2 regions of the Parasphingorhabdus pacifica genome follow, and region 1 is predicted to be linked to the other one. Evidence: riboswitches for the same ligand, from Rfam matches in the RefSeq annotation. Region 1 holds a riboswitch; the other holds the start of a gene.
What was found. Region 1 has a riboswitch for cobalamin ahead of ACYVAN_RS01110 (putative cobaltochelatase). Riboswitches for the same ligand answer to the same signal wherever they lie in the genome.
Positions count from the first base shown of each region.

Region 2: another riboswitch for cobalamin. It lies ahead of ACYVAN_RS20790 (ABC transporter substrate-binding protein); the one in region 1 lies ahead of ACYVAN_RS01110 (putative cobaltochelatase).

Region 1 is NZ_BAAGYS010000002.1:243,088-246,487, forward strand. Features, by position in the region: gene ACYVAN_RS01110 (putative cobaltochelatase) at 94-2,280, opposite strand; cobalamin riboswitch at 2,347-2,530, opposite strand; gene ACYVAN_RS01115 (GNAT family N-acetyltransferase) at 2,697-3,164, opposite strand; gene ACYVAN_RS01120 (S1 family peptidase) at 3,303-3,400, opposite strand, start outside.
Region 2 is NZ_BAAGYS010000014.1:134,119-137,518, forward strand. Features, by position in the region: gene ACYVAN_RS20780 (putative bifunctional diguanylate cyclase/phosphodiesterase) at 1-408, shown strand, start outside; gene ACYVAN_RS20785 (MSMEG_6728 family protein) at 489-962, opposite strand; cobalamin riboswitch at 1,230-1,413, shown strand; gene ACYVAN_RS20790 (ABC transporter substrate-binding protein) at 1,513-2,505, shown strand; gene ACYVAN_RS20795 (FecCD family ABC transporter permease) at 2,502-3,400, shown strand, end outside.

The DNA of each region.
Region 1 (3,400 bases):
TCCACCCCTGGGGGTCAGGTGGACGTTATCGATCGTAGCAATCAAGTAGCTGGAGCGGTATGCGACAGGCCGAAACTCGTAACCGAACCGGAATCACGCGACTTTGGCACGGTCGTCCCGGATCGTTCGCACCACGCCGGCGACGTTGTCCGCGGAAAGTTCCTCCAACCGCATGCAATCGGCGTTCAGCGCGGTCGCCACCTGGTTGGCCAACCCCAGCCGAACCATCCCGTGCTCGCAGTCGACGACCACCGACGCCGTGCCGAGATCGGCGAGCAGCCGAGCGGAACGCATCGCGTCCGAAACGGCCCGCTTGGCGCGCGCTCCCGACTCGCTCTCCAGCGGCACCGTTGCCTTGCCGTCGGTCAGCAGCACCACCAGCGGCCGCCGGTGCGGGTCCCGCATCCGTTCGGTCGTGACCACTTTGTGAACTTTGAGCAGTCCGTCCGCCAGTGGCGTCCGCCCACCCGTGCGCAACTGCCGCATCCTGGTGGCCGCGATGTCCACTGAGGATGTGGGCGGGAGCGCGAGTTCGGCGTTCTCACCCCGAAAAGTGACCACTCCGACCTTGTCCCGGCGCTGGTAGGCGTCGCGCAGCAGCGAGAGCACCGCACCGCTGACCGCCGACATCCGCTTCCTGGCCGCCATCGACCCGGACGCGTCGACGGCGAAGAGCACGAGATTGCTCTCGCGACCTTCCCGCACCGCGTGTCGCATGTCCTGACGCTGCAACAACAACCCGGGACCGCTCCGCCCCCGCGACATCTGGTGCGGCGCGGCAGCCGCCAGCGTCGCGGAGAGGTGCAGACCACTTCCCTCCACATCGGAGGATCGGACGACCTGCCCGGATCGGGACTTGGCGCGCGAGCGCCTGCCGGGAGTCCCCTCGCCCACTCCGGGCACTTCCAGGAGTTTGGCCCGGAACGCGGGTGTCGGAGCCGCCGGCGGTCGGTCGGCGGGAGCGTTGCCCGAGTTGTTCTCGTTGTCGTTTTCTTGTGGTTTTCCGCCCCGGGACTGGTCGTCCTGTTCGGGCAAGCCGGGATCGGACTCCTCGGGACGGCCACCGCCGGGGCCCCCGTCCGGCCCGTCGTCTTCCGGACCGCCATCCGAACCGCCGTCCGGTCCCCCGTCGGGGCCGTCATCGTCCGGATCATCCTCCGGCCCGCCGTCACCGTTGGCGTCCCGACCGCCGCCGTCCTGCTCCGCTCCCGGGGTCTCCGGCGATTCACCGCTGTCCTCGGCGTGCTCGGCGGCATCGGACAGCGCCTGCTGCAGCTGGTCCTCCTCCACCCCCGGCTCGTCGAACGGATCCCTGCGGCGCCGGTGTGGCAGCGCGAGTCGCGCGGCTGCCTCGACATCGGCTTCGGCGACGGCATCGGCACCGCGCCAGGCGGCGTGGGCCACCGCGGTGCGCGCCAACACCAGATCGGCCCGCATCCCGTCCACCTCGAAGGACGCGCACAAGGCCGCGATCCGGCGCAGTTCCGAATCCGGCAGCGCGATCGAGTCGACGCGCCCCCGCGCGTCGACGATCCGTTCGGCCAGCGCGGCGTCCTCGTCCGCCCACTTGCGCGCGAACGCCGCCGGATCGTCCTCGAACGCCAATCGCCTGCGCACCACCTCGGTGCGGGTCTCCACCTCTCGCGAGGCCGCCACCTGCACGGTCAGCCCGAACCGGTCGAGCAGCTGCGGTCGCAGTTCGCCCTCTTCCGGGTTCATCGTTCCCACCAGCAGGAACGAGGCCGCGTGCGAGATCGAGACACCTTCGCGCTCGACGTGCGCACGACCCATCCCCGCCGCGTCGAGCAGCAGATCGACGAGATGGTCGTGCAGCAGGTTGACCTCGTCGACGTACAGCACACCGCGGTGCGCCGAGGCCAACAGACCCGGCTGGTAGGCGCGCACTCCTTCGGTCAGCGCCCGCTCCAGGTCCAACGAACCGACCAGGCGGTCCTCGGTGGCACCCACCGGCAACTCGACGAGTTCGGCGGGGCGCGTTCCGGTCTCCGCGCCTTCGTGCGGCCCGTCCGGGCAGCGGGAGTCCGGCTCGGAGGGCGAACAGCCGAACCGGCATCCCGGCACCACGTCGAGTGCGGGCAGCAGTGCGGCCAGTGCCCGGACGATGGTCGACTTGGCCGTGCCCTTCTCACCGCGCACCAGGACACCCCCGATGCGCGGGTGCACCGCGTTGAGCAGCAGTGCCAAGCGCAGGTCGTCGTGACCGACGACGGCGGTAAAGGGGTATCGGGCGGTCGTGCGCTCCACTGGGGAGGCTGTCATGCCGGCAGTTCCTTCCTCGGGTATCGGACGCCCCGAATGTGGCCGCGCGAGCGTGCCGCGCAGCCGGTGTGGACAAGGAGCGCAGCAGTGTCCTGACTCCCGGATCATCGCGTCCCGCCGGCCTTCCCAGGGCTTTCCCGGTGGCTCTCGTGGGAGGTCCGCTCCCCGGTCACAGTGGCGCCGACCGTGCCGGACTCGCACCGGCTTCCTGACTGGCTCCTCGCTGGGACCAGCGTGCATCGTCCCAGAACGGGATCAGTCGACCAAGCTCATTCGCCGTCGACGTAACCCTCGCCACTCCGCCATGCGCCACCCGCGCCTCCAGCGGGCTGCCCGGTGAGGCCCGAAACCGGCGGCTTCGCCCAAGCGGGCGGCACTTCGCTGACCTGCTCCGGTACCGCGGGAAGTGCGCGACCTCAGCGGCGGGTCGTCACGAAGCGCTCCATGTCGACGTGCGGGATGCCGTCCTCCACGTACTCGTCACCGGCTTCGACGAAACCGAAGGAACGGTAGAACTCGACCGTGTCCGACTGGGCCGAGAGCACGGCGGGCGCGCGCTGGATCTCCGCCACGGCCGCCCGCATCAGCTTGCGCCCGAGGCCCATGCCTCGGGCGTTTTTCGCGGTGCAGACCCGGCCGATGCGGTAGGTCCCGTCCGGCTCTTCGAGCAGCCGGACGTAGCCGAGCACACAACCGTCAGCCGAGTCGATCCAGAAATGCCGGGTACTGCCTTCGAGGTCCCGACCGTCCAACTCCGGGTAGGGGCACTGCTGCTCCACGACGAAGACGTCGACGCGCAACCGCAGCATCCGATAGAAGTCCTCGGCGTCGAGGTCGGCGGTGTAGGCGCGGTGCACGGCGGTCGCAAGCGGCTGGAGGGTCACCCTTACCTGGATATCACAACCCGGCGGGCGGACCCGCATTCACCAGCGGTGGACGTTGCCTACGACACGCCCCGGCCCAACACCTCCGGCCCCGGGAACACCTCCGGACGCAGGACACCACTGCTCGGGTCCTGCTGTTCAGTTCCGCAGCTGGGTGGCGATCTCGGGGCTGTAGGTGCTGACCCGGGTGTAGACCCCCGGCGTGTTGGGACGGCCGCAGCCGTTGCCGTAGGAAA
Region 2 (3,400 bases), on a different contig from region 1:
GAGATGGTCGAGACCATCCTGGTGAACGTGTCGGAGCGACCGAGCAGGACGATGCGCGAACTCGCCGCGACCGGGCTCCGGTTCGCCATGGACGACTTCGGCACCGGCTACTCGTCGCTGGCCCGTCTCAAGGACCTGCCGACGCAGATCGTCAAGCTCGATCGACGGTTCGTTTCCGGGATGGGATCGGACCCGTCCGACCTGGGCATCGCACGCGCCGTGGTGGAACTCGCCCGCGCGATGGGCCGCACGTGCATTGCGGAAGGAGTCGAGACCGCCACTCAGTACCGCCTGTTGCACGGTCTCGGCGTGGACGCCTACCAGGGGTACTTGTTCGCGGCTCCGCTGCCGGTACACGAGTTCCGGGAACTGCTCTCGCGCTCACCGTTGCCGCTTCCGGACGGATAGCAGCCCCGCAACTCCTGAATTCTCGGAATCCCAGTTCCAGGACATCTCCGCGCAATCGATTGCCCCGACGACCGGAGTGGTCAGTCATCGCGCGAGCGGTCCGAGACCGGCCACACGTACGGCAGATCCGATCGCACACCGGGAAAATACCTGCGGTAGTGGCCCGGGTCCTTGCGCAACAGCGCAGACTGGTGGCTGCGATGGAATCGCCGATCACCGAGCCACGGCGGCAGTTCTCCGACGAGGGCCAGTTCCTCCCGGGTTCGCACGGTGGTGGTACCGGCCGCCCGTTCCAGATCGGCAGCGATCGTCGCGGCACATGTGTCCCGGTAACCGGCCGAACACCACACGGCGCACACGTCGAGGCCGTAGCGGGCGAGCAACTCCGCGTAACCCGTCCACATCACGACCGCGGGATGGGTACGCCAGCCGTACCCCGGCACCGTCAGCGCGCGGAGGACCTGCATCGTCTCCACCCGTTGCTTGCCAAGTCGCTTGGTGTCGAGCACGCGCGCGGTCTCGATGAAGTCCGGATACGGGAGAAAGGTCTGCACGTCCTGCAGTGTGTTCCCACCCACTCCCACTCGCCAAGGCAGCGGAGAACCACCGACCGCCCGAACCAGCTGCCGTCGAAGCCCGGAGCACCCCTCTTCTCGTGATTTCGAACGCCCCGATACCGATGAATCACAGGAGAATCCGACGCCGTGCAACGCTGCAGCTTGGGCGAAACGCGCGCCGCACACATCCCGGCCCCGTCGCTCACGTCGCCACCGACGACATTGTGCGTCACATCATGGTCCCCATCTCGCCGCACATTGCCGTGATAGCGTCCGGCTGCCAGTAATAGCCATCGTGAATGGCTTGGGAATCCGGTGAGAATCCGGAACTGACGCGCAGCGGTGAGCGGCGACGAGCAGGAACACGGCCACTGGGCGAACTGCCCGGGAAGGAGTTCCCACTCGGACGACCCCGAGTCCGAAGACCTGCTGGCCACTCAGTCGAACGCGTTTCGGCTGAGCGGAAACCGTAGGACCGGGCTTCGCGACCGAGCCCCGCACGGGGAGGAAATCCGTGGCGAAAAACTTTTCCGCCTGCTGTACCGCTGTGCTTCTCACCGCAGCACTCGCGCTGTCCGGCTGTTCCGGGGGAACAGCTGCCGAACCGGATGCCGACGCCGGTGACCACCTTTCGCTGGACAACTGTGGTGAACAGGTTCAGCTGGAGCACCCGCCGCAGCGGGCTGTCGCGCTCAACCAGGGCAGCGCCGAGATCATGCTGGCCTTGGGCCTCTCCGACCGGATGGTGGGTACCGCGACCTGGACGGATCCCGTACTACCGGAGCTGGCTGAGGAGAACGCCGAGGTACCGCGCCTCGCCGAGAACTACCCGTCGTTCGAGCGCGTTCTCGCGGCCGAGCCGGACTTCGCCGCATCGTCGTTCGCCTCGACGCTGAGCAAGGGTGGCGTGGCGACCCGCGCGCAGTTCGACGAACTCGGAGTGCCGACCTACCTCTCCCCCGCCGACTGTGCGAAGGACAACAGCGGCAGCGGCGACGGCGCCCGGCACGAACCCCTGAAAATGGACCTCGTCTACACCGAAATCCGGGAAATCGCCCGCATTTTCGACGTGGCGGAACGGGGTGAACAACTCGTCGCCGACCTGCAGAACCGAATGCGCGAAGCCACCGCCGACATCGACGCTTCGCACGCGAGACTGCTCTTTTGGTTCGCCAACTCCGAATCGCCGTACATGGCAGGCTGCTGCGGCGCACCGGGAGTGATCACCCGCACGCTGGATGCGAAGAACGTCTTCGACGACACCAAGCAGGAGTGGCCGCAGATCAACTGGGAGACGGTCGCTCAACGCAATCCCGATGTTCTCGTGCTGGGAGATCTCACCCGGAATTCGGAAACCGCCGAGACGGCCCGAAGCAAGATCGAATTCTTGGAGACGCATCCGGTGGCACGTGAGATGGACGCGGTCGAGAACGACCGGTACGTCCCCCTCACCGGACAGGCGATGAACCCGACGATGCGCACCGTCGATGGCGTCGAGAAGGTCGCGGCCGCATTGCGCGAGTTCGGGTTGACGGGTTGAGGACGGAGACACCCGCGTTAACGACCTCCACCACGGACCGGGCTCGCGCGCACGCGGTTTGGTTGCCGGTGCTGGGCATCGCCGTGCTGGCGGTGTCCATCGCGATCGCCGTCACCATCGGCCCTGCCGGCATCGGCGTAGGCGACGTGTGGACGACGCTCCTGTCCCGGGTCGGCGTGGCCGAATCCGAGCTGAGCCCCATCCGCGAAGGGATCGTGTGGAACCTGCGGTTTCCGCGGGTGCTGCTGTCCGCGGTCTGCGGTGCGGGACTGGCCGTCTGCGGTGCGGTCATGCAGTCGATGCTGCGGAACCCGCTCGCGGACCCGTTCGTGCTCGGAGTGTCCTCGGGCGCTTCGGCCGGAGCGGTCGTGGTGGTGGTGCTCGGTGCCGGAGGTGGGCTGCTCTCGATCTCGACGGGTGCCTTCCTGGGTGCGGTGCTCTCGTTCGGACTCGTACTGCTGCTCAGCCACATCCTGGGCGGGACCACGGATCGCGTGGTGCTCTCGGGTGTCGCCGCCATGCAGCTGTTCTCCGCGATCACCTCGTTCATCGTGCTCACCGCCGCCGATGCGGAAACGACCCGGGGTGTGCTGTTCTGGATGCTGGGCTCGTTCAGCAGCGCTTCGTGGCCGGAAGTATCGGTGTGCGCGGCCGTGCTGCTGGTCGCCGTGCTGGTGTGCTTCGGCCACGCCCGAACGCTCGACGCGTTCGCCTTCGGCCAGGACGCGGCGGCCGCTCTCGGCGTGCCGGTGACCAGGACCCGAATCGTGCTGCTGGCGGTGACCGCTCTGCTCACCGCGACGTTGGTGAGCACGTCGGGAGCAGTCGGTTTCGTCGGTCTGGTGCTCCCGCACGCGGCGCGGGCGCTGACCGGTGCCCTGCACACCCGACTGCT